DNA from 4 places in the Microbulbifer sp. ABF4_143 genome. Region 2 is predicted to be linked to each of the others. Evidence: predicted binding sites of a transcription regulator. Region 2 holds the regulator's gene; each other region holds the start of a gene.
What was found. The regulator LexA, encoded in region 2, represses DNA repair genes until DNA is damaged. The targets are predictions, from matches to a motif close to ACTGTNTNTANANACAGT.
Positions count from the first base shown of each region.

Region 1: ACXAF3_RS08085 (YebG family protein) is a predicted target of LexA. The motif match lies at 5,355-5,372, and genes of this name have one in related genera.
Region 3: uvrD (DNA helicase II) is a predicted target of LexA. The motif match lies at 3,853-3,870, and genes of this name have one in related genera.
Region 4: ruvC (crossover junction endodeoxyribonuclease RuvC) is a predicted target of LexA. The motif match lies at 3,197-3,214, and genes of this name have one in related genera.

Region 1 covers NZ_JBSWWT010000008.1:34,100-41,749, forward strand. The annotation lists gene ACXAF3_RS08060 (response regulator) at 1-1,028, opposite strand, end outside; gene ACXAF3_RS08065 (PAS domain-containing protein) at 1,065-1,553, opposite strand; gene ACXAF3_RS08070 (amidohydrolase) at 1,843-3,147, shown strand; gene ACXAF3_RS08075 (amidohydrolase family protein) at 3,171-4,457, shown strand; gene ACXAF3_RS08080 (MAPEG family protein) at 4,470-4,862, shown strand; gene ACXAF3_RS08085 (YebG family protein) at 5,016-5,318, opposite strand; gene ACXAF3_RS08090 (LysE family translocator) at 5,594-6,211, opposite strand; gene ACXAF3_RS08095 (DUF924 family protein) at 6,211-6,813, opposite strand; gene ACXAF3_RS08100 (hypothetical protein) at 6,989-7,273, shown strand; gene ACXAF3_RS08105 (DUF6249 domain-containing protein) at 7,328-7,650, shown strand, end outside.
Region 2 covers NZ_JBSWWT010000010.1:790-8,439, forward strand. The annotation lists gene topA (type I DNA topoisomerase) at 48-2,735, shown strand; gene ACXAF3_RS09460 (DUF6586 family protein) at 2,732-3,220, shown strand; gene ACXAF3_RS09465 (hypothetical protein) at 3,329-3,586, shown strand; gene lexA (transcriptional repressor LexA) at 3,730-4,335, opposite strand; gene ACXAF3_RS09475 (LOG family protein) at 4,503-5,141, shown strand; gene ACXAF3_RS09480 (DUF6763 family protein) at 5,173-5,496, opposite strand; gene ACXAF3_RS09485 (TetR/AcrR family transcriptional regulator) at 5,627-6,259, shown strand; gene nagZ (beta-N-acetylhexosaminidase) at 6,308-7,321, shown strand; gene ACXAF3_RS09495 (mechanosensitive ion channel family protein) at 7,381-7,650, shown strand, end outside.
Region 3 covers NZ_JBSWWT010000001.1:218,164-225,813, forward strand. The annotation lists gene ACXAF3_RS00985 (glutathione S-transferase family protein) at 1-779, shown strand, start outside; gene gstA (glutathione transferase GstA) at 848-1,453, shown strand; gene ACXAF3_RS00995 (multidrug effflux MFS transporter) at 1,460-2,719, opposite strand; gene hexR (transcriptional regulator HexR) at 2,878-3,732, opposite strand; gene uvrD (DNA helicase II) at 3,904-6,117, shown strand; gene ACXAF3_RS01010 (TRAP transporter substrate-binding protein) at 6,218-7,351, shown strand; gene ACXAF3_RS01015 (hypothetical protein) at 7,383-7,650, opposite strand, start outside.
Region 4 covers NZ_JBSWWT010000015.1:15,121-22,770, forward strand. The annotation lists gene ACXAF3_RS12700 (FmdB family zinc ribbon protein) at 24-308, shown strand; gene aspS (aspartate--tRNA ligase) at 369-2,147, shown strand; gene ACXAF3_RS12710 (YebC/PmpR family DNA-binding transcriptional regulator) at 2,313-3,056, shown strand; gene ruvC (crossover junction endodeoxyribonuclease RuvC) at 3,225-3,755, shown strand; gene ruvA (Holliday junction branch migration protein RuvA) at 3,936-4,544, shown strand; gene ruvB (Holliday junction branch migration DNA helicase RuvB) at 4,656-5,675, shown strand; gene ybgC (tol-pal system-associated acyl-CoA thioesterase) at 5,713-6,117, shown strand; gene tolQ (protein TolQ) at 6,121-6,810, shown strand; gene tolR (protein TolR) at 6,828-7,259, shown strand; gene tolA (cell envelope integrity protein TolA) at 7,275-7,650, shown strand, end outside.

The DNA.
Region 1 (7,650 bases), on a different contig from region 2:
AGGATTTCCTGCACCTTGCTGTCGACGCTGTAGCCTGTGGACAGTATCGCCTTGATGTCCGGGTTGATGCGTTTCAGGAAGGCGAACAGCTGCTGGCCGTCCATGCGCGGCATGATCATGTCCAGCAGTACCAGATCCACATTCTCATAGGCCTGGCGGTAGTAATTGATCGCCTCTTCGGCGCCGGCAAAGGTCTCCACCTGGTGACCGTGCATCTCGAACAGGGTTTTCGAGTAGTTGCGCACTATGGCCTCGTCGTCCACGACCATGATGCGGATACATCGCCCGCTCCTGCCTGACCTGGTCTGGGAGCCGCTATCCGTGCTGCAATCTTGGATGACCGGCAGGAAGAGCTCGAAGCTGCTGCCCTGTCCCTCGCTGCTGCGGCAGCGGATGGCGCCCTTGTGCAGATGGGTGGTGCCGTAGACAGCGGCCAGTCCCAGGCCGGCGCCGCGGCCGCTTTCCTTGGTGGTGAAAAACGGTTCGAAGATGCGTCGGCGCACTTCGGCGGACATGCCCGTGCCGCTGTCGCTGATATTGATCAACAGGTATCGCCCGGGCTCGACTTCGAAATCGGAAATTTGTGTCGGCTTGTCGATGGTGATGTTGCTGGTGCTGAAACTCAGCGAGCCGCCGCAGGGCATTGCGTCCTTGGCGTTGATGCCGAGGTTGAGCAGGGCGCTTTTCAGCTGTGCTGCATCCCCCTTGACGTGCGGCTGCTCGGCATTCAGTTGTTGCGCTATGTAGATGCGGCGGTCGATGGTGCGTTCGAGCATGGCGCAGACATCGCGAATAATCTCGTGAGTATTGCACTCGCTCAGCTGGTAATTGCCCTTGCGCGCGAAGGTGAGCAACTGTTTCGTCAGCTCGGCCGCGTGGCGGGCCGTGTTCAGAATGTGGGAGGCGTAGTCACTGATGCGCGGATCCGTGGTCAACTGTTGGATGACCTCCGCGTATCCGGTGATACCGTGGATCATATTGTTGAAGTCGTGGGCGATGCCGCCGGCCAGTTCGCCGATCGCCTGCATCTTCTGCGCCTGGCGCAGCTCCTCTTCGAGCAGCCGCTACTTGGTAACATCGGTACCGATGCTCAGTACGCCGATGACGCTGCCGTTTTCGTCGGTGAGCAGTTTGTTAGTCCAGGCAATCCACACCCGCTCGCCGCTCTTGGTGATATTCTCATTGACGTTGTAGCGGTGTTCCTCCGGGTGCTTGCAAATATGCTCCATCAGCGGGCGCAGGTCGCGGCCGGTGCTCTCGCAGGCGGGGACGATGGTGCCGATCACATGCTGGCCGATGATTTCGGCCTCGGAATAGCCGAAGAATTGCTGCGCGTATTCGTTGAAGAAGGTGATGACGCCGTTTCTATCCCAGCGCAGGATGATGGAGTTGGCGTGTTCGACGAGCTCCCGGTAGCGCTCTTCACTCTTGCGCAAGGCTTCATAGACATGGCGTGAGTCCTGCGCCAGGGTAGGCGGCCCGGCTGCGGCCTGTTCGCCTGCCTGCCCGCTTGAGTGCATGGAGGGATCGTTATCGTTTTTATGCTCTTCCATCTGCCCGTATCATCCGGGTGGACAATTGTCGCCCTCAGATTCCATCACGATGAAATGACAAAGTCCAGTGGCGAAAGGGCGGCAAGCTGTTAGCATGCCGGGTGAGATTGTTGACGGCCAGAAGCCGGGGCTCGCCCCATCTCATTCAACGATATAAAAAACGTACGGAAGACTGATTATGCAGCTGAACTCTCGAACTTGCGGGCGTGGTATCGCGGCACTTTTCTGTGCCGCACTGCTACTGCCCGGTTGCGGGGGGGATAAAAAGGCCGGCGGAGACGGGAAGTCCGTGGACTTCGCGCGCCAGGACGCTTTCCCCTCCACCTATTCCCTGACTCAGAGCCGCCCCGTGTTGATCCGGGGCGCAACACTGCTTACCGGCACCGGCGAGCAGCTGGAAAACAGTGATCTGCTGCTGAAGGAGGGCAAGATCGCCAAAATCGGTGAGAAGCTCAGGGCACCGAAAGACGCCCTGGTGGTGGACGGCAAGGGGAAATGGGTGACCCCGGGCATTATCGACGTGCACTCGCACCTGGGCAATTACCCGGCGCCGGCCATCGAGTCCTCCCAGGACGGCAATGAAATGACCTCGCCGAACACCGCACAGGTCTGGACAGAGCACTCAGTGTGGACTCAGGACCCGCAGTTTGCGCTGGCGCTCGCCGGTGGCGTGACCACCCTGCAGATACTGCCGGGCTCCGCCAACCTGTTCGGCGGCCGCAGTGTGACTCTGAAGAATGTGCCCGGCCGCCGGGTGCAGGACATGAAGTTCCCCGGCGCGCCCTACGGACTGAAAATGGCCTGTGGCGAGAATCCCAAGCGCGTCTACGGCGGCAAGGGTTCACTGCCCTCGACCCGCATGGGCAACGTGGCCGGCTACCGCAACGCCTGGATCGCCGCGAGCAAGTACAAGAAGCAGTGGGACGACTACCGCGAGAACGGCGGCGATGCGCCGGAGCGCGATCTGCAGCTGGAGACGCTGGCGGGGGTCCTGTCCGGTGAGATTCTGGTGCACAACCACTGCTACCGGGGCGAGGAGATGGCGGTCATGATGGATATCGCCAGGGAGTTCGATTTCCAGATCTCCACCTTCCACCACGCGGTGGAGGCCTACAAGGTGGCGGATCTGTTGGCGGAGAACAATATTTGCGCAGCCATGTGGGCCGACTGGTGGGGGTTCAAGCACGAGGCCTTCGATATGACTGAGGCCAATATCGCCATCGTCGACCAGGCCGGGGCCTGCGCGATGATTCACTCGGATTCCGCGGTGGGTATCCAGCACCTGAATGAGGAGGTGGCCAAGGCCATGACCGCCGGCCAGCGGGCCGGCTTCGATATCCAGCCCAAGGATGCCGTGGCCTGGATGACCCTGAACCCGGCCAGGGCGCTGGGCATAGAGGCGCTGACCGGCAGTCTGGAGAAGGGCAAGATGGCCGACGTGGTGGTCTGGTCCGGCAACCCGTTTAGCGTCTACACCCACGCGGAGAAGGTCTTTATCGACGGCGAGCTGATGTACGACCGCGCGGACAGGGCGCGCCAACCGCGCAGCGATTTTGAGCTGGGTATTCTGGACGCAGAGGGGGAGCGGCTGTGAAGGGACTATTGAAAACAAGCGTCATGTTCATTTGCGCCCTGGCCTCGGGGCTGGCGAGTGGCATTGTGTCGGCGGAAAGCCTGCTGATCAAAGGTGGCAGGGTCTACACCCTGTCCGAGGCGGGCAGTTTCGACGCCGCGGATATCCTGGTGCGCGACGGCCGCGTCCAGGCCGTGGCGCCATCCCTGGACGTCAAGGCGGATCGCGTTATCGACGCGCGCGGCAAGGTGGTGACTCCGGGCGTGATCGCACCGGTCTCCGAACTGGGCCTGGTCGAGATCAGCGCCGCCAGTGCCACGGACGATCACGCGGTGCGCGGCGAGAGTATCGGCAGCGCCTTCGATCCACTGCCGGCCTACAACCCCAAATCTACACTGATCCCGTTCAACCGCGCCGGTGGTGTGACCCGCGCGCTGGTCTTTCCGGGCATCAACCTGTGGGACGATGCCGGCAACCCGCAGCGCGTGTTCGCCGGGCGCAGTTTTGTCATCAAACTGAACGGTGAATTCGACAGCGTGGTGGCCACAGATCTGGCACAGAAGGCCTATCTGGGCGAGCCGGGCGGCAAGCTCGCCGGCGGCAGCCGCGCCAGTGCCTATGCCAAGATTGTGAACGCGCTGGACGAGGCGCGGGAGTACCGCGCAAACCGCGACGCGATTCGGCGCGGCGACTGGCGCGAGCTGGACAACAGTATCGCCGACCTGGAGGCGCTGCAGCCGGTGATCGAAGGCGAGCAGACACTGCTGGTCACCGCCAACCGCGCCAGCGACATCCTCTGGGCCCTGAAGCTGGCCGATGAGTACGATCTGAAGCTGGCGATACTCGGTGCGGCCGAGGGCTGGATGGTCGCCGACCAGTTGGCGGCGGCCGGGGTGCCGGTGGTGATCGATGCGATCAACAACCTGCCGATTTCCTTCTCCAGCCTCGGTGCGCGCCTGGATAACGCCGCGCAGCTGAACAGGGCCGGCGTAACGGTAGCGGTCAGCGGCCCGGAATACGCCTCTACCCACAATGTCTACCTCGCGCGCCAGTCCGCGGGCAACGCGGTGGCCAGCGGGCTGCCCTATGAGGAGGGGCTCAAGTCGATCAGCGTCAATGTGGCGAGAATTTTCGGTATCGAGGGCGGCAGTATCGAGCCGGGCGCGGTGGCGGACATCGTCGTCTGGAGCGGCGACCCGCTGGAGGTCACCAGTTACCCGGAACAGGTGCTGATCGACGGCCTGCCCCAGTCGCTGGTTACCCGCTCGACCCGCTTGCGCGACCGCTACCTGAAGCCGCAGCCGGGCCACGATTTCGGTTACAAACACTGAGGGAGAGAATCCATGGCAAATGTAACCGCGCTCTACGCCGGTATCTGCGCGATCCTGGTGATTGTACTGGCGTTCCGTGTCGTTCAGTTTCGCCGCACGAAGAAGGTGGGGCTCGGCAGCGGAAAAGACACCGACAACCAGGTCCGCGTCCGGGTGCACGCCAATGCGATCGAATATATTCCCCTGGCGCTGGTGTTGATGCTGATTGCCGAGCTCGGCGGCCTGGCCGCCGGCTGGCTGCACCTGCTGGGAGGCCTGTTTCTGCTGGCGCGGCTGATGCACGCCTACGGTCTCACCGCGGGGCGGGGCGGCTATCACCCCGGCCGCTTTTGGGGCACGGCGCTCAGCTGGACGGTGATACTGGTTTTGGCCGCCATCGATATCGGTATTGCCCTGAAAGGCTGAGCCCCCGCATCGGGGCGGACATAGCGCGGGCATAAAAAAGCCCGGTGTAGTGCCGGGCGGAAAGTACAGGGATGGAAACGTTGAATCAGGTATCGAAGTGGCACATTCCTGTGCCGCATTCGCCCGGCAATCGATATTGCCGGGTGAGTGGTATTACTGGTTGGCGGCGAAGGGGGTAACGCGCTCGTCGCCCGTTTCCTGCGAATCGCCTTCCTGCGTCTCTTCCAGCAGGATTTCCGGTTTGCCCTTACAGGCCTTGGCCAGATCCTCGCGGCGCTTCGCCAGCAGCAGACCTATCTCTTCGCTGGCCTGTTCGGAGACGCCGTCGATATGGCGCTCGATCAGCGAGGTGATATTGGCGGCCAGTTCCAGCATCTTGTCGTGTTCTTCGGCATCTTTCTTGTTGTCGAACATTGCTCCGTCTCTATCGCATTTCCAAACGGCTACTACGGCCATATCGTGCCTCCGGTTATTGTTGCGGCGTTTGATGACTCTGTATGTGTATACAGTATCTGTATAAATGTTCAGTGTCAACGGCCGGGGGAGAAGCGGTTGCGACAAGTGGAGCCGGGGTTGCGGTGGTTTGCCGGCACGCGGCGGCGGGGGCTGCCATAATAGATCTGGCGGCTGGCTGCCTTCCTACCCCCCCCCAAGCGGCAGTTAGCTCCGACCCCGCAGTAAGACGTTTAAGGCCCGCAACGCGGGCCTATTTTTTTGCGTGAGAAGAGGCGTCACAGGCTCAGAAGCAGGCGCGCGGCCAGGCCGATCAGCAGCACGCCAAACAGCTGCTGCAGGCGGTGGCCGGCGGACTGGCTGATCCAGTTGCGGTTGCGGCCGGCACAGACGGCGAGTGCCACCAGGCAGTACCAGGCGGCGTCTATCCCCGCCGCGAGCGCGGCCATGCCCAGCTTGGTGGACAGCGCCTGCTGCTCGGCGACGAACTGGCTGAACAGGGCGGTAAAGAAAACAGCGATCTTCGGATTGAAGAAGGCGATGCCGAACCCCTGCAGCGCGGCGCGGCCGACGGACTGCCGCGGCGCGCCGGCGCCACTGGCGGAGGCCGCGGGCGCCGGCGCGCGCAGCGCCTTCCAGCCCAGGTATACCAGCATCGCGGCGCCGCCCCACTGCAGTATGTCGAACAGCAGCGGCGAGCGGGTGATCAGCACCGCCAGGCCGAAGGCGGTAATCCCGGCGTAGATGGCCACCGCGGCGCCGTGGGCGAGGGCGCAGGCGATGCCCTGGCGCGCCCCGGAGGCGGCACTGCGCAGGACGATCAACAGGCTGGGGCCCGGCGACATGGCGCCGAGGGCACAGATGCCGGCCAGGGACAGCCAGTGCAACAGATCCATCAGAAGCCGCCCCCCTGATCCAGCCACTTCCGCTCTTGCGGCGTCGACTGGCGTCCCAGGGCCGCGTTGCGGTGCGGGTAGCGGCCGAACTGATCGATGACCTCCCGGTGGGCCAGGGCGTACTGGTAAAAGCTCTCCGCCTGGGCGGCGCTCTCGGCGCCGTCCAGGTAGTCCATGCGCAGCCGGTTGAAGTACTCCACAGAGCGCCGCTGCATTTCCGGCTGCTCGCTGTGTTCCAGCGGCATGCCGAGGAAGGCGCGCTGGTACAGGCCCATGGAGAGATCGTCTCCCCGCTCGATGACCGCCAGAACCACCTCCAGCGCCAGCGGGTCGCCGGCAAAGGCGCGGCTGGAGCCGCGGTAGATATTGCGGGTGAACTGGTCACAGACCAGTACCAGGGCCAACTCGCCCTCCGGCGTCTGGCGCCACTGGTCGAGGTCCCCGTCCAGGGCGGCCTCCACCGTGGCGCCGAAGTATTTCTCGATCTTTCGGTCCAGTTCCTCACCGCCGGCAAACCAGCGCCGGCGGTGCTCGTCGTCCGGCGTGGCGTCCAGCTGTGGCCGTCCGAACCAGAATGTCAGTATTTCTCGGGGCTCTGGCATCTTGTGCTACTTCCATCGATTTTCGGTGATTATCGCGGCTTCCCGCCCGGCGGGTCCAGGTCGCCCTTCTGTTCCGGTCCGGGGGATGGGGCAATTTTTTTGCGCGCCACTGCATCCAATGGTCGGGCTGGCGGTGTCTTTAGGTTGTACAAGGAAATTCACCCTGGAGAAAGCCATGGTAACCGCAGGAACACTGAAGAAGGTACAATTCTACGCCGCCCTGGGCATGATGCTGGGCGCAATGCAGGCCGGCGCGGCGGAGCTGACGCTCCCCCTCGGGCAGGTCCAGCAAGAGCTGACGCAGAAGACCGACGAGGCCTTCTCGCGCAAGCTGGCGGAATGCCCGCAGCGGGCGGAGGAGGGCAGAGGCCACCCCTACCCGGTGCGCATCGCGGAGGACAAGCCGGCGCAGGGCGGTGCATCGAGCCCCTTTGCCGCGGCGCGCTTGACCGTGATGTGAGTTTTACCCGGGTGTACGGAACAATAGCCAGATAACACTGATCGAGAGCAGAATATGAGAGCGAGAAACATTCACCCCGCGCGGGCCGGCGCCCGCTGGCTGATGGCACTGGTGGCGGCACTCTGCGTCGCCGCCAGCTGGGCCCAGGAAACACCCGCCGACGAGCAGGCGCTGACAACGCCCCCCGCCCCCCCGGCCCCGGTCGAGGCCCCACCGGCGCCAGAGGTCGAGAAGGTGGAGAAGCAGGTGCGTATCACCCGCGATGCAAACGGCAATCTGCGCATCCGCACCCGGGACGAGAACGGCGAGCGCAGCGAGGTCCAGGTGGATCTGGGCGAGGAGTTCGGCAGTGCCCTGAGCCGCCGTATCATCGAGAA
Region 2 (7,650 bases):
GCGAGGTTTGCGAAAGCAGTAAATTTTCTATTTAAAATCAAGTGCTTATGGGTAAATCACTGGTCATCGTCGAATCGCCGGCCAAAGCGAAAACCATCAATAAATACCTCGGCAAGGACTTCGTGGTGAAGTCCAGCGTCGGCCATATTCGCGATTTGCCCACAGGCGGTGGCAGCAAACAGCCGGTCGATGCGAAAGAGCGGGCGCGCCGCGCCGCGGAAACCCGCAAGCTCTCCCCGGAGGCCAAGGAGGCCTACAAGCGCAAGAAGAACCGCGAACAGCTGATCAAGCGCATGGGGATAGATCCGGACCACGACTGGGCCGCCCACTATGAAATCCTGCCCGGCAAGGAAAAGGTGGTCAGCGAACTGCGCAAACTCGCCGCCGAGGCGGACCATATCTACCTGGCGACGGACTTGGACCGCGAGGGGGAGGCCATCGCCTGGCACCTGCGCGAGGCCATCGGCGGCGACGAGGAGCGCTACCGCAGGGTGGTGTTTAACGAAATCACCAAGTCCGCGATCCAGGAGGCCTTCAAGGATCCGGGGCGCTTGAATATCAATCGTGTCAACGCCCAGCAGGCGCGGCGCTTCCTCGACCGCATCGTCGGCTATATGGTATCGCCGTTGCTGTGGGAGAAGGTCGCGCGCGGACTCTCCGCCGGCCGCGTGCAGTCGGTGGCGGTGCGTTTGGTGGTCGAGCGCGAGCGCGAGATCCGCGCCTTTATCCCGGAAGAGTACTGGACCATCGCCGCGGATACCGAGACCGCCAAGGCGAACCCGCTGCGCCTGGAGGTCAAGAAGCAGGCCGGGGAGGCCTTCCGCCCCACCAATGAGGCCCAGGCCAGCGCCGCCGCCAAGGCGCTCGCCGCGAGCGAGTTCGTCGTCAGCGCGCGGGATGACAAGCCCACCAGCTCCAAGCCGTCGGCGCCGTTTATTACCTCGACGCTGCAGCAGGCCGCGAGCAACCGCCTCGGTTTCAGCGTCAAGAAGACCATGATGCTGGCGCAGCGCCTGTACGAAGCGGGGCATATCACTTATATGCGAACCGATTCCACCAACCTCAGCAAGGAGGCCGTGGAGTCGGTGCGGGAGTTTATCGGCCAGAACTACGGCGACAAATACCTGCCCGAGAGCCCGAACAGCTACAGCAGTAAAGAGGGCGCCCAGGAGGCGCACGAGGCGATCCGCCCATCCGACGTGCGGGTTCAGCCGAATATGCTCACCGGTGTCGAGCGGGACGCGGAGCGGCTGTACAACCTGATCTGGCAGCAGTTCGTCGCCTGCCAGATGACGCCGGCCCAGTTCACCTCCACCTCCATCACGGTCAGCGCCGGCGACTTCGAGCTGCGTGCCCGCGGCCGCGTGATCCGCTTCGACGGCTTCCTGAAAGTGGCGCCGCCGGTCAGCAAAAAGGATGAAGACCTGGTTCTGCCGGATGTGAAAGTGGGGGAGAAACTCTCGCTGAAGAAACTGGATCCGAAGCAGCACTTCACCAAGCCGCCGGCGCGCTACAGCGAAGCGGCGCTGGTCAAGGAGCTGGAAAAACGCGGTATCGGCCGCCCGTCCACCTACGCCTCGATTATCTCCACCATTCAGGAGCGCGGCTATGTGCGGCTGGAAAACCGGCGTTTCTACGCGGAAAAAATGGGGGATATCGTCACCGACCGCCTCAGCGAAAGCTTCAAAAACCTGATGGACTACGGCTTCACCGCCAGTCTGGAGGAATCCCTGGATGCGGTGGCTGAAGGCGATAAGGGCTGGAAGGAGCTGCTCGACGAGTTTTACAAAGATTTCTCCGCGCGCCTGGAAAAGGCCCAGGCCGCCGAGGGCGGCATGCGCCGCAATACCCCCACCGACACGGATATCGAGTGCAGCAAGTGCGGCCGCCATATGCAGATCCGCACCGGCTCCACCGGCGTCTTCCTCGGCTGTTCCGGTTACGGGCTGCCGCCCAAGGAACGCTGCACCAATACCATGAACCTGGTGTCCGGCGACGAGGCGGTGGACGCGGACAAGGACGAGGAGGCGGAATCCCGCCAACTGCGCGAAAAGCGCCGCTGCGCCAAGTGCGGCACGGCGATGGACAGCTACCTGCTGGACGAGCAGCGCAAGCTGCATATCTGCGGCAACAATCCGGACTGCCCCGGCTACGAGGTGGAGAAGGGCACCTTCAAGATCAAGGGGTACGACGGCCCGGTGATCGAGTGCGACAAGTGTGGGGCCGATATGCAGTTGAAGTCCGGCCGCTTCGGCAAATACTTCGGCTGCACCAGTGAAAGCTGCAAGAATACCCGCAAGCTGCTCAAGAACGGCCAGCCGGCACCGCCGAAAATGGATCCGGTGCCGATGCCGGAGCTGGCCTGTGAGAAGGTGGACGATCACTACATTCTGCGCGACGGCGCCTCGGGTCTGTTCCTGGCCGCGAGCCAGTTCCCGAAAAACCGCGAGACCCGCGCGCCGCGGGTGAAGGAACTGTTGCCGCACAAGAGCGAGATAGACCCCAAATACAGTTTCCTGTTCTCGGCGCCGACGGAAGACGACCAGGGGCGCGACACGGTGGTGCGCTTCAGCCGCAAGACGCAGGAGCAGTATGTGCAGTCGGAAGAAGAGGGCAAGGCCACCGGCTGGCGCGCGTTTTATCGCGACGGCAAATGGCAGGTTGAGGCAGGCAGCAAGTCCGGCGGCGCCAAGCGCAAGCCGGTGCGCAAGAAAGCGGCGGCGAAGAGCAAATGAGCAATCCCTATACCGGCTCGGTGGCCTCCGCGCTGCGCAAGAGCCAGCTGTTACTGGAAACGGCGTGTGAAGAGCCGCTGCAGCGCGCCGCGCTGCAGGAGGCCGCGGTGTTGCAGCTGTGGCGGGCCTACCGCGCCTTCCTGGCTGAAATCGCCTTTCAGCTGCACCTGGACGCCGAGCCGGAATCCGCACAGGCGCTGGCCGAGCGCGCTCGCGCGCTCGGCAAACCCTGCGGAGAGGCCGTCGAGCTGCAGGAGCTGTCGGCAGACCCCGACAGCTGGCTCGCGGGGCTGCAGTCCGCCTGGGTGCAGTTGTGGAGCTTTTCCACCGAGGGGGGCAGCCAGCGTCAGGCGGCCAATCTGATTCCGGCGCGGAATCTGACCGCGGCCGGCCCGCCCTCTCTCAGCGACGAGCTTTTGCGCGCCTGGCAGCGCGCGCTCGCCGAGCTGGTGCAGCGCCAGCGCGCCCAGTCGGAAGAGTGGTAGCGGCTTTTCCATTTTTCCGCCCACAAATGCCCCTACGCCGCGCTGAAACTACCGCAGTGCCTGTGTTACACTGCGCGAAAAATTGATGTGCTGTTGAGGGAGAAGCGAATGTCCTCCGAGACTTTTGAAATTATCGAACTGGCCAACGGGGATGTGGCGCTGCGCCGCGCCGGCCAGAAGGAGGACCCGCTGGTGCGTATCCACTTCTCGGCGGAGAGCCTGCACTTTCTGCGCGAACACAAGGTGGCCATTGCCCGTGCGATGCTGGAGGCGGGTATTGAGGCGGTGCAGAATCTGGACGACCTGGAGCCCGGTTACTTCGACGAAGACGACGAACTGATGCCGATCAACCACACGGTGCACTAAGTGGTGAGCTGATTCCCCGCTGTAGGCGCGGCCGTTGGCCGCGACCACAGGCTCCGGGAATCTGAAAGGCAAGATCGCGGCCAGCGGCCGCGCCTACACTAAAAGCTATAGCGCGTATTCATCTTCCATCATTCATCATTCCCTCATGGGCTCTGGCGAATCACACCCACCGCCAGGCCTTCGATCGCGAAACTCTTATCCCGCATATCCACCTGGATCACGTCGAAATCCTCGTTCTCCGGCAGTAGCTGCACCGTGGCCTGGTTGCCCTTGCGGCGGAAGCGCTTGACCGTCACCTCATCCTCGATGCGCGCGACGACTATCTGGCCGTTGCGGGCTTGATCCGTTTTCTGCACCGCCAGCAGGTCGCCGTCGAGAATGCCCGCATCGCGCATGCTCATGCCGTGCACCCGCAGGAGATAGTCGGCCGGCGGGTGGAAGAAGTCTGCCGGGAGATCGCAGTAGTCCTCGATATTCTCCTCCGCCAGGATCGGGTTGCCCGCGGCCACGCGGCCGACAATGGGGAGCCCCGTCTGGTGGTCGGGGATGCGGATCCCGCGGGAGGCCCCGGCGACCATTTCGATGGCGCCCTTGCGCGCGAGTGCCTTCAGGTGTTCCTCCGCCGCGTTGGGGGAGCGGAAGCCCAGTTCCTGGGCGATCTCCGCCCGCGTGGGCGGGTAACCGGTTTCGTCCAGGTAGGCTTTGATCAATTCCAGAACCTGGGCCTGGCGCGCTGTGAGGTTGCTCATAGGGTCACCTAATCTGTTTCTGTATTTTTATACAGTTGCTGGGATTATATACAGATTTTGCAGCTGCGCAATCTCCATCGATAGGTCGCGAAAGCTGCTACATTGAAGGGGAAAGAACAGCGGGGAAAAAAGATCGCGGAATTTGGTGACAACGAGGAAGAACAATAATGCTAGATGCAAAAATGCCAGAGGCCTGGCGCGTGCTGCGCATTCAGTCGGAATTGGTGGATGGAATAGAGCGGCTCGTCGCCTTGAGTGGCGCCGTTACCGTATTCGGTGGCGCGCGCTTTGCCGAGGACTCGCCGGAATACAAGCAGGGCGTCAGGCTGGGTGAGCTGCTGGCCGCCGAGGGAATACCGGTGATCACCGGCGGCGGACCGGGATTGATGGAAGCCTGCAACCGCGGCGCCTATCCGCAGCCGGGTACTTCCATCGGCCTGAATATCGAGCTGCCGTTCGAGCAGAAGGCCAACCCCTACCAGGATATCAGCCTGAATTTCCGCTACTTTTTCGTACGCAAATTCATGTTCGTGAAGCACGCGGTGGGTTTTGTCGGGTTGCCGGGGGGGTACGGCACGCTGGACGAGCTGTTCGAGGCGCTGACCCTGGTGCAAACCCAGAAAGTGCGCCGCTTCCCGATCGTGCTGGTGGGCAAGCGCTACTGGTCCGGGCTGCACGGTTGGCTGGTCGATACCGTGCTCGAGCACGCCTGCATTGACTCATCCGACCTGGACCTGTTCCATATCGTCGATACCGTGGATGAGGCGGCGGAGCTGGTTATCGAATATATCAAGTCGCGGGAGTAGGGCTGGTGTCCTGCGCCTGCCGTCGGGGGCATCAAAACGGTGATTCGTCGGTGCCGATAAAGCTCTCGCCCTCGATGGTGTCCACGGGGCTGAGGCCCGCCGACAGATCGGTCCCGCCGGAGGCGGAATCCTGCTCCAGGGCGCTGACGCCGTAGGCGATATTGGCGTCCTCCGGTGGTGCGGCGCCTATCACCGGCAGGCCCTGCCACTGCTCGAGCTCTATCTCGTCCAGGGTGCCATCCAGATACTGAATCTCCACCGTCTGCTGGAATTCGTCGATGGCCACCACTTCAAACAGCTGGCCGCTGTCGAGATCCTCGAACCAGTTGCCGATTTCCGGTTGCAGATGTGCCATGGCCTTTGCCCCTGCTGCTTTCCTCTCAATCTAGTGTCTGCCCCTGTGGCTCGGTAACGGCGTCAGCTGGCGCGGAATATGCTAATCTGCGGGTAACTAAACAGTTGTTTTAAATGTTGGTTTGAACCCTATGAGCCAGACGGATACCGTCAGCCGAATCCTAGACGCGGCGGAGGTGCTGTTCGCCGAGCGCGGCTTTACCGAGACCTCCCTGCGTACCATCACCAGTACCGCCGGCGTCAACCTGGCTGCTGTAAATTACCACTTTGGCTCCAAAAAGGAATTGATCCAGGCGGTTTTCGAGCGCTTTTTGACGCCTTTTACCGATGCCCTGGCGGCGGAGCTGGACAGGCGCGCCGCCGCCGGCGGCGCGCTGACCGTCGAGGCGCTGCTGGAGAGCCTGTACCGCGTCGGTATGGGGAGTCTCGCCGAGCAGGGGCGGGATCCGCAGCGCTTTATGCGGCTTCTCGGGCTGGCCTATACCCAGTATCAGGGACACCTGCGCCGCTTTATCGTGTCCCGCTATGGCGACAGCTATCGCCGCTTTGCCGGCCTGTTGGCACAGGCGCTGCCGGGGCTGGATCCGGTGACCTTCTACTGGCGCCTCTACTTTATGCTCGGCGCAACCATATTTACCCTGTCGAGCTACGACGCCATCGAGGCTATCCTGAGGGAGGATTTTGGCGCTCAGAGCAGCCTGCCGGAAACCCTGGAGCGCCTGGTGCCCGCAGCCGCGGCGATGTTGAAGGTCAACGCGGAGTAGCGGCGCCCATCCCGCCAATGGTGCGTACCGAACTTTAAGGAGCCCCCTATGTCTGTGCTCGGCCCGGTCATGATCGATATCGAAGGCCAGCAGTTGGTGGAGGAAGACCGCGAGCTGCTGCGCCACCCGCTGGTAGGCGGACTGATTTTTTTTGCGCGCAACTACCGCGACCGCGCACAGCTCGAGGAGCTGGTCGGCGCCATCCGCGAGGTGCGCCCGGAGATACTGCTGGCGGTGGACCAGGAGGGCGGGCGGGTGCAGCGCTTTCGCGATGAATTCACCCGCCTGCCGTCGATGCAGGCCCTGTGCGCCAGAGCCGACAGCGAGCGGTTGCGGGATGTGGGCTGGCTGCTCGCGGCGGAGCTGCTCGCGGTGGGCCTGGACTTCAGTTTCGCGCCGGTGCTGGATGCGGACGACCGGCACTGCCGCATCGTCGGCGACCGCAGCTTCTGCGCCGACCCGGCGCAGGTGGCCGCGCGCGTGCGCCCCTTTATGCGGGGGATGCACGAGGCCGGCATGGCCACTACCGGCAAGCACTTTCCCGGACACGGCCACGTGCTCGAGGACAGTCACGAGGAGCTGCCCGAGGACGAGCGCGATCTCGAGCAGGTCATGCAGTCGGATGCGCTGCCGTTTATCGAGTGTATCCGGGCCGGGGAGCTGGATGCGGTCATGCCGGCGCATATCCGCTTCGTACAGGTGGACCGCCAGCCGGTGGGCTTCTCCCGCTATTGGCTGCAGGAGATACTTCGCGGCAGGCTGGGGTTCGACGGTGTGATATTCAGCGATGATCTGTCGATGGAGGGCGCCGGCGCTGCCGGTGGCTACGGCGACCGCATCCGCGCGGCGATGGAGGCGGGTTGTGATATGGGTGTGGTTTGCAACAATCGCGCCGGGGCGCTCGAGGTACTCGAGGCTTTGGAGGGATTCTCTCCGCCGCCCGAATCCCGTGAGCGGTTGCAGCGTATGCGGGGCAGGCCCGCAATAGGATCCTGGCGTGAGCTGGAGGCCAGCGAGCGCTGGCGGGATACGCGGGACTGGCTGAACGCGCAGTTTGGCTGACTGTCCGATTGGCAAGCAGTGATTAGAGGGGAGGTTTTTCTGTGGATTCGGTGAAGGGGATGTTGTTGTCCTGGGTCGGCGATAACCGCTATTGGATTATTGCTCTGTTCCTGATCATCCTGGCGACCGCCGTGGCCGCCTGGCTGTTCGGGCGTTTCGTGCAGCGCCTGCAGTTGCGCGCCGAGAAAACCGTCAATGCCTGGGATGACGCCCTGGTCGGGGCCCTGATGCCGCCCGGGTCAGTCCTGATCTGGCTCCTCGGCCTGACCGTGGCGGCCAATCGCGCCGGGAAGGCGACTGCCGCCGAAATTTTCAGCCTCGCCGAGCCG
Region 3 (7,650 bases), on a different contig from region 2:
GGGCGCACCGCACCCTGATCTTCCGCAAGCTGAAGGGGCTCGAGGACTATATCGGCGTATCGGTAGTGAGCCCTTACATGCGCGAGCACGGCTGGACCTTCAATACCGAAGAGGGCAGCAGCGGCGATCCGCTGTACGGCGCCGACTACCTGTACCAGCTGTACACCCGCCACAGCGCCGACTACAGCGGCCGCGTCACAGTGCCGCTGCTGTGGGACAGGGAGCGCGAGCGGGTGGTCAGCAACGAGTCGTCGGAGATCATCCGCATGTTCAACGGCGCCTTCGACGGGCTGACCGGCAACCGCGAGGACTTCTACCCGGAGGCGCTGCGCGGCGACATAGACGCGACCAACGACGTCATCTACGAAAACGTCAACAACGGCGTCTACCGCGCCGGCTTCGCCACCACCCAGGAGGCCTATGAACACGCCTACGAGCGGCTGTTCAGCACCCTGGAGCAGCTGGAGCAGCGCCTGGGCCACCACCGCTACCTGACCGGCGACAGGATCACCGAGGCCGACTGGCGCCTGTTCACGACCCTGATCCGCTTCGACGCCGTCTACCACGGCCACTTCAAGTGCAACAAGCAGCGGCTGGCGGACTACCCGAACCTGTGGGGCTACCTGCGCGAGCTGTATCAGTGGCCGGGCGTCGCCGCCACGGTGGATTTCCACCATATCAAGACCCACTACTACGCCAGTCACACCACCATCAACCCCACCGGCATAGTGCCGAGGGGACCGGAGCTGGACTACTCGGCGCCCCACGGGCGCGGCTAGCAGCCCTCCCCGCCGCGGGGGAAAGCCTATACTCGAGGGCAGCCATCAGCGGAATCGGGAGAACGCCCGTGAAACTCTTCTATGCCCCCGGCGCCTGTTCACTGTCCCCCCATATCGTCGCCTGCGAGGCCGGCATAGACCTGGACCTGTGCAGGGTGGATCTGGCCGAACACAAGACTGAGAGCGGCGCCGACTTCAGGGCGATCAACCCCAAGGGCTATGTGCCGGCACTGCAGCTGGAGGGTGGCGAGGTGCTGACCGAGGGCCCGGCCATAGTGCAGTTTCTCGCCGAGCAGAAGCCGGACGCGAAACTGGCGCCTGAGTACGGCAGCCTGGCCCACTACCGGCTGCTGGAGTGGCTGAACTACCTCGCCGCCGAGGTGCACAAGGCCTTCCTGCCGCTGTTCTGGAACGGCACCGAGGAGGAGAAGGCGCAGGCGCGCAAGACCATCGCGCGGCGCTTCGACTTTATCGAGCGCAACCTGGCTAGCGACTATCTGATGGGGGACGACTTCACCGTCGCCGACGCCTACCTGTTCACCGTCGCCGGCTGGCTCGACGCGCAGGGCATAGACACATCGCCCTGGCCCGGGTTGCAGGCCTTCCAGAAGCGTATGGCCGCGCGCCCGGCGGTGCAGAAGGCGCTGCGCGAAGAGGGCCAACTGAAGGAGTGACGGGCGTCAGCGCGGGATAAAGCGCCTGGCCACCGGCACCTCGACCTCGATCGGCTCCCGCGCGCGGGCGATAAACACCGCCGCCAGCAGCGCCGCCACGGCGCAGCCGAGCATGGCGCCGGCGATCGGCACCAGGGTGCCCGTGTGCAGGCTGTTGACGATACCGCCGAGCGCGCCGCCGGTGATGAAGATGGTGGCGCCGTAGAGGGCGTTGGCGCTGCCGCTGACCCTGGGGAAGAACTCCAGGAAACAGGCCGCGGCATTGGGCCCGGTGATACCGATACAGCCCATCACCAGCACCAGCGGCACCATCCACAGCGCTATCTCCTTCACCCCGGTCAGTGTGCCCAGCAGCAGCAGGCCGCAGCCGAGCAGCTGCAGCAGTATGCCGGCGAGCAGGATATTGCGCGGTTCGAACAGCTTCAGCAGGCGGATATTCACCTGCACCATGCAGATCAGCCCCAGCACGCAGGTGCCGAAGAACAGCGGGAACTGGCTCGCCGGCACCTCGAAATAGCGCATAAACACGAAGGGCGCGGTGGTGATATAGATAAACATGGAGCCGCTGACACAGGCCTGCGCGGCGAGAAAACCCAAGGCGCGGCGGTTGCCGACCACCTGGCCGTAGCTGTCGATCAGCGAGCGTATCGGCTTGCGCTGGCGCCGCGCGCGGGAGAAGCGCGACACAGTTTCCGGCAGCAGGAAGCGCACCAGCATCAGCATGGCCGCGGCGTACAGCAGCAGAAATACGAAGATGCTCTGCCAGCCGCCGGCCGCCAGCAGTACCGAGCCGATCACCGGCGCGATCAGCGGCGCCACCAGCATCATGGTGCTGATCATCGAGATGATCCTGGCCGCGTCGCGCCCGCTGTGCAGGTCGCGCACTATGGCCGCGCAAATCACCGTGGCGAAGCCGCCGCCGATGGCCTGCAGGAGACGCAGTATGATCAACTGGTCCACATGGTCTGCGAACAGCACCAGTATCGAGGTGGCGATATAGATACCGAGACCGATGGTGCCCACCAGCCGCCGCCCCCAGCGGTCCGACAGCGGGCCGCCGCACAGCTGGCCTATCGCGAAGCCGAGCAGGAAGCTGGACACCGAGTGCTGCACCCGCGCCACCTCTGTATCCAGCGCCGCCGCCATGGCCGGGATCGCCGGCAGGTAGCTGTCGATCGAAAAGGGGGTCAGCGCCACCAGCGCCGCCAGCCACACCGCGAGCCAGCGCGGCGGTGTCTTGTCGGCGGGTGTCGCAGTCGGGCGCATAAATCGGCTCTGATACGGATCGGCGGAGTGCCGCAGGGTGAGTGGTCGGGCGACCACTAAGGTTAGTCGCCGCGGACGCGCCATGGTAGCGGCGGGAGCCCGTTGATACCAGGGGCCCCGGAGCCGAATAAACCGAGAGAAGTGTCAGGCGGGCGCGCTCAGTGCTTGTCTTCGCGCAGCGTATAGAGCCCCTGCTTGAGTTTCAGCAGGTGCTCCTGCAGCTGCGGGCCCTTGCGCTGGGCCACCCCTATCGCGAGCACGTCGATCACCACCAGATGGGCGATGCGCGACGACAGCGGCGTGTAGATCTCTATATCCTCTTCCACATCCACTTCCAGCGGAATGCTGGCCTGGCGCGCCACCGGTGAGCCGCTCGGCGCCAGGCCGATGACGGTGGCGCCCTGCTCCCTGGCCATACCCATGGAGCGCAGCAGCGCCTTGGTGCGCCCGCTCTGGGAGATGGCGACGACCACGTCGCCGGGCTGCATCGACATAGCGGACATATTCTGGATGTGGTGATCCGAGTGGGCCGCGGTGGCCAGCTGCAGGCGGAAGAACTTGTGCTGGGCGTCGGCGGCCACGGCGCCGGAGGCGCCGAAGCCGAAGAATTCGACCCGCTTGGAGGCGGCGATGGCGGTGACCGCCGCCTCCAGCGCGCGGTTGTCGATCTTGTCGCGCACGTTCAGCAGCGTATCGACGGTGGAGTCGAACACCTTGCGCTTGTACTCGGCGATGGTATCCGTTTCGGTCACCGCTATCTGGCCGAAACTGGGGCTGGAGGCCAGCTGCTGGGCCAGGTTCAGCTTGAACTCCTGGAAGCCGGAACAGCCCACCGCGCGGCAGAAGCGCACCACGGTAGGTTCACTGACCTGGGCCTCGGTGGCCAGGTCGACGATGCGCATATGGATGATCTCGTCCGGGTTGGCGAGAATATACTCCGCCACCTTGCGCTCCGATTTGCGCATGGATGACAGCTGTTCGCTGATTTTCTGCGTGACTTCCGCCGGTTTCACTGGACTTCCTTCTAAGTGCCGGATAGCGCAGTTTATCCTCTGCGCACACGGCTGGCGAGCGGCCAGATTCGGGTAGTGTGGCGGCACCGTGGATTTTCTCCGGACTCAGGGCGCTCAAAGCCTGTTTATTTACACAGGTAACAGACCCTACCTCTGTTACAATCCCCGCCCATGGACGTATCCCAGATTCTAGACCCCCTCAACGACGCCCAGCGCGAGGCCGTGGCCGCGCCGCCGGGCAACCAACTGGTACTGGCCGGCGCCGGCTCCGGTAAGACCCGCGTGCTGGTGCACCGCATCGCCTGGCTGATGCAGGTGGAGGGGGCCTCGCCCTACTCCATCCTCGCCGTGACCTTCACCAACAAGGCCGCCCGCGAGATGCGCGCGCGCATCGAGGAGCTGTTGGGGGTGAACACCTTCGGTATGTGGGTGGGCACCTTCCACGGCCTGGCCCACCGGCTGCTGAAGGCCCACTGGCAGGAAGCGAAGCTGCCGCAGAACTTCCAGATACTCGACAGCGACGACCAGCTGCGCCTGATCAAGCGGGTGCAGGCGGATCTGGGCCTGGACGAGAAGAAGTGGCCGCCGAAGGAAACCCAGTGGTGGATAGGCGCACAGAAGGATGAGGGCCTGCGGCCGCAGTATATCCAGGCCGGTGCCGATCCCTGGCTGGCGACCATGGTGCGCATCTACTTCGCCTACGAGGAGGCCTGCCAGCGCGGCGGCCTGGTCGATTTCGGCGAGCTGCTGCTGCGCGCCCACGAGCTGTGGCTGAACAACGACGCGGTGCTGGCCCACTACCGCCGCCGCTTCCCGTTCATTCTCGTAGACGAGTTCCAGGACACCAACACGATCCAGTACGCCTGGCTGCGCCTGCTGGCCGGCGACCAGTGCCATATCACCGCGGTCGGCGACGACGACCAGTCCATCTACGGCTGGCGCGGCGCCAAGATCGAGAATATCCAGCACTTCGCCCAGGACATGCGCGATGTGCAGACGGTGCGCCTGGAGCAGAACTACCGCTCCACCGCCACGATACTGAAGGCCGCCAACGCGGTCATCGAGCACAACGCCGGACGCCTGGGCAAGGAGCTGTGGACCCGGGGCGAGGAGGGGGAGCCCATCGCCGTCTACGCGGCCTACAACGAGCAGGATGAGGCGCGCTTTATCGTCGAGCGCATCCAGGACTGGGTGCGCGACGGCAACCGCCGCGACAGCGTCGCGATACTCTACCGCTCCAACGCCCAGTCGCGGGTCTTGGAGGAGGCGCTGCTGCGCGAACAGGTACCCTACCGCATCTACGGCGGCCAGCGCTTCTACGAGCGCATGGAGATCAAAAACGCGCTGTCCTACATGCGCCTGATCGCCAACCGCGACGACGACACCGCCTTCGAGCGGGTCGTCAACACGCCGACCCGCGGCATAGGTGCGCGCACCGTGGAGATGGTGCGCAGCTACGCCCGCGAGCACGGCTGCTCCCTTTGGCAGGCGTCCAAACAGATGCTGCAACAGCGGCTGCTCGCCGCCCGCGCCGGCAACGCGCTGCAGGGCTTCCTCGATCTGGTCAACCAGCTCGCCGCCAACGCCGAGGACAAGCTGCTCGACGCGATCGCCGAGGACGTGATAGAAACCAGCGGCCTGCTGGAATTCCACGGCAGGGAAAAGGGCGAGAAGGGCCAGACCCGGGTCGAGAACCTGCGGGAACTGGTCAGCGCCTGCCGCGCCTTCGACGGCGTCGATGCGCCGGACGGAGAAGAAGGCGAGGAGGCGCCGCCGCTGCTGCACCAGTTCCTCGACAGCGCCGCGCTGGATGCCGGCGAGGGCCAGGCGGACGAGTTCGAGGACGCGGTGCAGCTGATGACGCTGCACTCGGCCAAGGGCCTGGAATTCCCGCTGGTGTTTATGGCCGGCGTGGAGGAAAACCTCTTCCCGAACAAGATGTCGATGCAGGAGCCGGGGCGCATGGAGGAGGAGCGCCGCCTCTGCTATGTGGGTATCACCCGCGCGATGCGGAAGCTGTATATCACCTACGCCGAAAACCGCCGCCTGTTCGGCTCCGAGACCTACAACAGCCCGTCGCGCTTTATCGGCGAGATACCGCCGGAGCTGGTGCACGAGGTGCGCCTGAAAACCGAGATATCGCGCCCGCTGTTCCAGTCGGACTACGGCAAAGTCGGCAAGCTGGGCCAGTACTCCGACCCGGCGCCGGATTTCGACGACCTGCCGCCGCTGGCTCTCGGCGGCCGCGTCGACCACCCCAAATTCGGCGAGGGCACGGTGGTACAGTTCGAGGGCAGCGGCCCGCGCGCGCGGGTGCAGGTCAACTTCGACGACGCCGGCAGCAAGTGGCTGGTGGTCGCCATGGCCAAGCTGCAGCCGCTGTAAACCCGGGAGCGCGGGAGCTCCGTCTCCGCAAGCGGGCCACAGGCCCGTCAAAAATGATTTGATGAAAACGCAAAAGCCGTAAAAGCAAAAATAAAAACCAATGAAAAAAATAAACTGGTACCCCCCGATAATCCTCGCCCTGCTTGCGCTGCTGGTGATCACCTTCGGCGCTTTGGTTGCGTCCCGCGCATCTCTGGGACCGGCGCGGCACTTTGCCGAGGACGGCGGGTGGGAAACCTTCGAGTGGAAACTCGTCACCACCTGGCCGAAAAACTTCCCCGGACTCGGCAGCGCGCCGGAGCGCTTCGCGAAGAAAGTCGAACTGATGTCCGGCGGGCGCCTGAAGATCAGGGTCTACGGCGCCGGCGAGCTGGTGCCGGCCATGGGCGTGTTTGGCGCCGTGTCCGAGGGCGCCGCGCAGATGGGCCATGGCGCCGCCTATTACTGGAAGGGCAAGATTCCGGCCGCGCAGTTCTTCACCGCCGTCCCCTTCGGCCTGAACGCCCAGGAGATGAATGGCTGGCTGCACCACGGCGGCGGCCTCGAATTGTGGCAGGAACTCTACGAGCCCTTCGACCTGATCCCGATGGCCGGCGGTTCCACCGGCGTGCAGATGGCGGGCTGGTTCAACAAGCAGATCAATTCCGTCGAGGATCTGAAGGGCCTGAAGATGCGCATCCCCGGTCTCGGTGGCGAGGTGCTGAACCGCGCCGGCGGCACCGCGGTGACGATACCCGGCGGCGAGCTGTACACCGCGCTGCAGACGGGCGTGATAGACGCAACCGAATGGGTCGGCCCCTACAACGACCTGGCCTTCGGTTTCTACCAGATCGCCGACTACTACTACTACCCGGGCTGGCACGAACCGGGCTCGATTCTCGAATTTATCGTCAACAAGACCGCCTTCGAGAAGCTGCCGAAGGATCTTCAGGAAATCGTCCGCACCGCCGCCCGCGACGCCAACCAGGATATGCTCGACGAATACACCGCGCGCAACAACCGCGCGTTAAAAGAACTGGTGGAGAAGCACGGCGTGCAGATCAAGCGCCTGCCGGCGGATGTCATAGCGCACCTGAGGAAGATCAACGGTCAGATCATGGAGGAGACCGCGGCCAAGGACCCGCAGTTCGCCCGTGTTTACGAAGCCTTCAAGGCGTTTGAGCGCGAGGTGATCCCCTATCACCAGATCAGCGAGGAGGCCTATTACCAGTCGCGGGCGCTGGAAGCGCAGTAGAGTCCCGACTGCGGGGCAGCCGGGACAGGGCTCACTGTGCGGCGGTGTCTTGCTGCGGCAGCGGAATAAATCGCACCAGCAGCAGCTTGTAGACAAAGGCCCCGCCCAACATCAAAAAGAAATAGTAGCGCCCCGCCAGCTCGGCCATGCGCGGATCCGCATCGAGTGCAAGCGGAATCAACGCACAGAGCAAAAAGCTGAATACCAGCGCGCCTATCCGCAGCAGGGCTGTGTACAGCTTGCTGCGGATTCTGCGCGCCGCGGCCATACCGGCATAGAAAACGGTAGTGGATACGGCG
Region 4 (7,650 bases), on a different contig from region 2:
CCTTAACCATCGGGTACTGAGCAATGCCGATATACGAATACCAGTGCAATGCCTGCGGCCACGAGATGGAGGCCCTGCAGCGCATGAGCGACGCCCCGCTGACCGACTGCCCGGCCTGCGACAAGGCCGAGTTGCGCAAGAAGATTTCGGCCGCCGCTTTCCGCCTGAAGGGGGGTGGCTGGTACGAGACGGACTTCAAGACCGGCAGCAAGAAGAACCTGGCGGGAGACGCGGCCAACGCCTCCAAAGGGGATGGGGCCAAATCCGGCGGGGACAAGTCCGCGGCCAACACGGCCAAGGCCAGCTGAGCCCGGGGCCACCGGAGGGTGGCCCCTCAACTTATCGATCGACAACGGGAATTTGCATCCATGCGCACTGACTACTGTGGCGCCCTTCGTTCCGCGGATATAGACCGCGTAGTGACCCTCTGTGGCTGGGTTGACCGCCGCCGCGACCACGGCGGTGTGATCTTTATCGACCTGCGCGACCGCGACGGCATAGTCCAGGTGGTCTTCGACCCGGATGCGGGCGAGCACTTCGAGCAGGCGGACCGGGTGCGCAGCGAGTATGTGCTGAAGGTCACCGGCCGCGTACGCGCCCGCGCGCAGGAGGCGATCAACCCGAATATGGATACCGGCGAGGTTGAGGTCTACGGCACCGAGCTGGAGATCCTGAATATTGCCGAAACCGTGCCGTTTCAGCTCGACGAGCACACCGCGGTGGGCGAGGACGTGCGCCTCAAGTACCGCTATCTGGACCTGCGCCGCAACGAGATGCAGCGCAATCTGCGCTTCCGCTCCAAGCTGACCACCGCGATCCGCAACTACCTGGACGGGCAGGGCTTTCTGGATATCGAGACCCCGATCCTGACCCGCGCCACCCCCGAGGGCGCGCGCGACTACCTGGTGCCCAGCCGCACCCACGAGGGCAAGTTCTTCGCCCTGCCGCAGTCGCCGCAGCTGTTCAAGCAGCTGCTGATGGTGTCCGGCTTCGACCGCTACTACCAGATCGCCAAGTGCTTCCGCGACGAGGACCTGCGCGCGGATCGCCAGCCGGAATTCACCCAGATCGATATAGAGACCTCCTTCCTCGACGAGGAGGCTATCATGTCCATCACCGAGGGCATGGTGCGCAAGCTGTTTATGGAGCTGAAGGGGGTGGACCTGGGCGAGTTCCCGCGCATGACCCACTACCAGGCGATGCTGCGCTACGGCTCCGACAAGCCGGATCTGCGTATTCCGCTGGAGATGGTCGAGATCAAGGACCTGATGACCGAGGTGGAGTTCAAGGTCTTCTCCGGCCCGGCCAACGACCCCAAGGGCCGCGTCGCGGCGCTGAAAGTGCCCGGCGGCAACGACAAGCTGACCCGCAAGCAGATCGACGACTACGGCAAGTTTGTCGGTATCTACGGCGCCAAGGGGCTGGCCTATATCAAGGTCAACGACAAGTCCGACCTGGAAAACGGGTTGCAGTCGCCGATCGTCAAATTCCTGCCGACTGAGACCCGCGCGGCCATTCTCGACCGCCTCGAGGCCGAGAACGGCGACCTGATCTTCTTCGGCGCCGACAAGGCCAAGATCGTATCGGAAGCCCTGGGCGCGCTGCGCTGCAAGCTGGGCGCCGACCTGAATCTGTACACCTGTGAGTGGGCACCCCTGTGGGTCGTGGCCTTCCCGATGTTCGAGGAGGACGACGACGGCAGCCTGACCGCGCTGCACCACCCCTTCACCGCGCCCTCCTGCACCCCGGAGGAACTGGAGGCGAACCCGCTCGCTGCCCTGTCCCGCGCCTACGACATGGTGTTGAACGGCACCGAACTGGGTGGCGGTTCCGTGCGTATTCACGACCAGGCGATGCAGCAGGCGGTATTCCGCATTCTCGGTATCGACGAGCAGGAGCAGCGCGAGAAGTTCGGCTTCCTGCTCGACGCGCTCAAGTACGGCGCGCCGCCCCACGGCGGCCTGGCCTTTGGCCTCGACCGGCTGGTGATGCTGATGACCGGCAGCGACTCGATCCGCGATGTCATCGCCTTCCCGAAAACCCAGAGCGCCGCCTGCGTGATGACCGACGCCCCGGGCACGGTGGACGCCAAACAGCTGCGCGAACTGAGCATCAGGCTGCGGCAGAAAGAAGAGAAGATCGGCTGATATTTACCGCTTTCGGTAGGATGGGCAAAGCGAAGCCTGCCCATCAAATGCAATGATGGGCACCAGCCCGCCACGGATGGCGGGAATGCGGAAACGGCAGGGAGCATTTTTCCGTGCGCTTCGCTCCTTTGCCCATCCTACGAACTGACTGAAGAGAGATGAGGAATGGCCGGACACAGTAAATGGGCCAACATCAAGCACCGCAAGGCGGCCCAGGACGCCAAGCGCGGTAAGATTTTCACCAAGATCATTCGCGAGCTGACCGTGGCCGCGAAGGCCGGCCCCAACCCGGACGACAACCCCGCCCTGCGCGCCGCCATCGACAAGGCCCTGGGCGCGAACATGAAAAAGGACACCATCGACAAGGCCATCGCCCGCGGCGCCGGCAATACCGAAGGCGAGAACTACGAGGCGGTTACCTACGAGGGCTACGGCGCCGGCGGTGTCGCGATACTGGTGGAGTGCCTGACCGACAACCGCAACCGCACCGTCGCGGAGGTGCGCCACGCCTTCTCCAAGCGTGGCGGCAACCTGGGCACCGACGGCTCCGTGGCCTACCTCTTCTCGCGCAAGGGCCAGCTCTACTACGAGCCCGGCGTGGATGAGGATGCGCTGATGGAGGCGGCCCTGGAGGCCGGTGCCGAGGATATCCAGACCAACGAGGACGGCAGCATCGAAGTCACCACCGAGTTCCAGGACTATATGCCGGTCAAGGATGCGCTGACCGAGGCCGGTTTCAAACCGGACAACGCCGAAATCGCGATGATCCCATCCACCACAGTGCCGCTGGACAAGGACGGCGCCGAGAAGGTGATGGCGCTGGTGGATATGCTCGAAGACCTGGACGACGTGCAGAACGTCTACAGCAACGCCGATATCCCCGCCGAGGTGATGGAGCAACTGGGTTAAAGCCCAGATGCCGTAGGGGCGAACACAAGGTTCGTTCCGGCCGCTCCTGGTATTCGCGGCGCCTTCGGCCCCTACAGGGAGGAGAGGCCTTCAGCCCCTCCTCCCTTGACGCCCTTCCCCCACCTTGGGACACTCCCGCCACTATATAAACGTACAGGAAAACAGCCTGTGACCCGAATCCTGGGCATAGACCCCGGCTCGCGCAAAACCGGCTACGGCCTGATCGACGTGCAGCGCAACAAGGCCATCTATGTGGCCAGCGGTGTGATCCGCATCCCCGAGGGGCCCTTGCCGGAGCGGCTCAAGCTTATTTTTGATGCGATCAGCCAGATAGCGCAGCAGTACCTGCCTGCGCAGATGGCAATCGAAAACGTGTTTATGTCCAAGAGTGCCGGCTCGGCCCTGAAGCTGGGTCAGGCCCGCGGCGCGGCCATAGTCGCCGCCGCCAATGCGGACCTGCCGGTGGCCGAGTACGAGGCGCGCAAGGTCAAGCAGGCGGTGGTGGGTACCGGCGCGGCGGACAAGCTGCAGGTGCAGCATATGGTGAAGACCCTGCTGTCCCTGCCGGCTTCGCCGCAGGAGGACGCCGCCGACGCGCTGGCGGTGGCGCTGTGCCATATGCACACCACGCAGACCCTGGTACAGGCCGCCGGCGGTGCGCGCGGGCGTTTTCGCCGCGGTCGCCTGACCATCTCCTGATGGGCGTGCTGGCGAGGTCGTGGCGGCACTGCTGCCGGTACGCCCTTGCGAGACACGCCGTGAATACGTCCCTGTAGGCTTGTCGGCCGGGTCCCTCCGACCGACAGTCTCGCAAGGGCGTACCGGCAGCAGTGCCTTCGCATCGAACACTGTACCGGTTGGCAACTACGGGATAGAAGAATGATAGGAAGACTGAGCGGTACATTGGCCGCAGTACAGCCGCCGCTGTTGCTGGTGGATGTACAGGGGGTGGGCTACGAGGTGCTGGCCCCGATGACCACCATCTTCGAGCTGCCACCGCTGGGGCAGGTGGTGCAGCTGCACACCCACCTGGCGGTGTCGGAAACCGCGCAGACCCTGTACGGCTTCGTGCGCGACGCCGACCGCCAGCTGTTCCGCACCCTGATCAAGGTCAACGGTGTGGGTCCGAAGATGGCGCTGGCGATTCTGTCCGGCCTGGACGGCGCGGCCCTGTCCCGCTGCGTGGCGGAGGACAATGTGGCCGCGCTGGTCAAGGTGCCGGGGGTCGGCAAGAAGACCGCCGAGCGGCTGATCGTCGAGCTGCGCGACAAGCTGGCGCCGCAGTTCGGCGATTCGAACGATATACCGCTGATGGCAGCCGCGGCGCCGGTGGTCGACCATGTCGGCGAGGCCGAGAGCGCCCTGGCGGCGCTGGGCTACAAGCCCACCGAGGCCACCAGGATGGTGGCGAAGGCCAGCAAGGAGCAGCCGGATGCCGACAGCGCCACCCTGATCCGCCTGGCCCTGAAGAGCATGGCGCCGGCGTGATGAATGTGAAGAATCAGCCTGTAGGGGCCGAAGGCGCCGCGAATACCTGGAGTGGCCGGAACGAACACAAGGTTCGCCCCTACACGGTAGTCGATGTGCGTGGGGAAAGTGATGATTGAAGCCGACCGCCTGATAGCCCCGGAACCCCAGGGCCCCTCCGGCCAGGAGGAGCAGTACGACCGCGCCGTGCGCCCCAAGACCCTGGCGGATTATGTCGGCCAGCCGGTGGTGCGCGAGCAGATGGAGATCTTTATCCAGGCCGCCAAGCTGCGCGGCGAGGCCCTGGACCACACGCTGGTGTTCGGCCCGCCGGGGCTCGGCAAGACCACGCTGGCCAATATCATCGCCGCGGAAATGGATGTGGCCATCAAGACCACCTCCGGTCCGGTGCTGGAGAAGGCCGGTGACCTGGCCGCGCTGATGACCAATCTCGAGCCGGGCGATGTGCTGTTTATCGATGAAATCCACCGCCTCAGCCCCCATGTGGAGGAGGTGCTCTACCCGGCGATGGAGGACTACCAGCTCGACATCATGATCGGCGAGGGCCCGGCGGCACGCTCGATCAAGCTGGACCTGCCGCCGTTTACCCTGGTCGGCGCCACCACGCGCGCGGGGCTGCTGACCTCGCCGCTGCGCGACCGCTTCGGCATAGTGCAGCGGTTGGAGTTCTACAGCGTCGAGGACCTGACCAGCATAGTGCAGCGCTCCGCCGGCCTGATGGGGGTGGAGATGGACCGGGGGGGTGCCCTCGAAGTGGCCCGCCGCGCCCGCGGCACCCCGCGCATCGCCAACCGCCTGCTGCGGCGGGTGCGCGACTACGCCGAGGTGAAGGGCAACGGCAGCGTCGATGCCGCCATTGCCGACGCGGCGCTGAATATGCTCAACGTGGACGCGCGCGGCTTCGATCAGCTCGACCGGCGCATGCTGCTGGCGATGATCGAGAAGTTCGACGGCGGCCCGGTAGGCGTGGACAGTCTGGCCGCCGCGGTCAGCGAGGAGCGGGATACCATCGAGGATGTGCTCGAACCCTACCTGATCCAGCAGGGCTATATCGCCCGCACCCCGCGCGGGCGGGTGGTTACGGCGCTGGCCTACGAGCACTTCGGCATACCGAAGCCGGACAACAAGTAGCCGCGATCTGAGCTTAGAGAAATCACAAGGGGCAGGGGTGAAAGAAGCATTCAGCATCCCGATCCGCGTCTATATCGAGGACACGGACGCGGGCGGAATCGTCTATTACGTCAATTACTTGAAGTATATGGAGCGCGCGCGCACAGAACTGGTCCGCTCCCTCGGCTATGATAAGCCGGCCATGCCGGAGCGGGGCCTGTTGCTGGTGGTGCACTCGGCGGAGATACAGTACCGCCGCTCGGCGCTGCTCGACGACCATTTGCGGGCCACCGCGGCGATTGGCAAACTGGGTCGCGCCGCGGTGACTTTCGAGCAAAAAATCTGGCGCAACGATGAAATTATTTGCGAGGGCGTGGTCAAAGTCGCCTGCGTCGACGACGCCAGCCGCAGGCCCTGCGCGCTACCCGAACCCATTTACTCAGCATTAAAGGCAGCCATATAGAAGATGGAAACCGGTGAACAACTCTCCCTGTGGGGGCTGATACAGAATGCCAGTCTGCTGGTGCAGCTGGTGATGTTACTACTGCTGCTGGCCTCGGTGATCTCCTGGGTCATGATTATTCAGCGGGGCCTCTACCTGTCCCGCGCCAAAAAAGCACTGAACAACTTCGAGCGCCGCTTCTGGTCCGGCGCCGATCTGAACCAGCTGTTCCGCGAGGGCAACGGCCGCGCCGAGAAGGGGCGGGTCGACGGCGTCGAGTCCCTGTTCCGCGCCGGATTCACCGAGTTCACCCGCCTGCGCCAGCAGGGGCGCAGCAGCCCCGAGGCGGTGATGGAGGGCACCGAGCGGGCCATGCGCGTGGCCATGTCCCGGGAACAGGAAAAGGTGGAGATGAACCTGCCGTTTTTAGCCACCGTCGGTTCGGTCAGCCCCTATATCGGTCTGTTCGGTACCGTCTGGGGCATTATGAACTCCTTCCGCGGCCTGGCCACGATGCACCAGGCCACCATCGCCACCGTCGCCCCCGGTATCTCCGAGGCCCTGGTGGCCACGGCCATGGGCCTGTTCGCGGCGATCCCGGCGGTCATGGCCTATAACCGCTACTCGGCCAAGGCGGAGTGGCTGCTGTCCAGCTACGAGACCTTCGCCGAGGAGTTCTCCTCGATACTGCACCGCAAAGTGCACGCAAGCTGAGCGGATAGGCGATCCCTATGAGTGTTTTTCGCAAGGGCGGCAAGCGCAAACTGGTCTCCGAGATCAATGTGGTGCCCTACATCGACGTGATGCTGGTGCTGCTGATCGTGTTTATGGTCACCGCGCCGCTTCTGATGCAGGGGGTCAAGGTGGACCTGCCGGACGCGCCCTCGGCGCCGATCGAGGACACCGACGATGAGCCGCTGATCGTCTCGGTGCGCGCCGACGGCACCTACTACCTGAATCTGGGCGAGGAGGAGAAGAAGGCCAAGCCGCTGGCGGAGATCAAGGAAACTGTGGCCAAGGTTTTGCGTCAAAAACCCAAGACGCCGGTGCTCGTGTGGGGCGATACCGATGCCAAATACGGGCTGATCGTCAGCGCCATGACCCACTTGCAGCAGGCCGGTGCCCCCAGCGTGGGCCTGGTCACCGAACCGCCGCAGGAGTAAGGTGCCGGTACTTATATGAGATACCAACGAGGCTCTTATGCCCTGGCGATCCTGATCAGTCTCGCGCTGCACGGGGCCCTGATCGCGGTGCTCACCTACGGTTGGGAGGCCAGCAGCCAGCCCGAGCGCAAACCGATGCCGAAGTTTGTGCAGGCGAAGCTGGTCACCGTGGACGCGACGGTGACGAAGAAGAAGGCGCCACCGAAGGTGGACAAGATCAAGCAGCGCCAGCAGCGCGAGCTGGAGCGCCAGCGCCAGGCCGAGGCGGAGCGGAAGCGCCGCGCCGCGCTGGAGCGCAAGAAAAAAGAGGCCGAGCGCAAGAAGAAGGAGGCCGAGGAGAAGGCGCGCAAGGAAAAGGCGCGCAAAGAGCGGGAGCGCAAAGAGCGCGAGC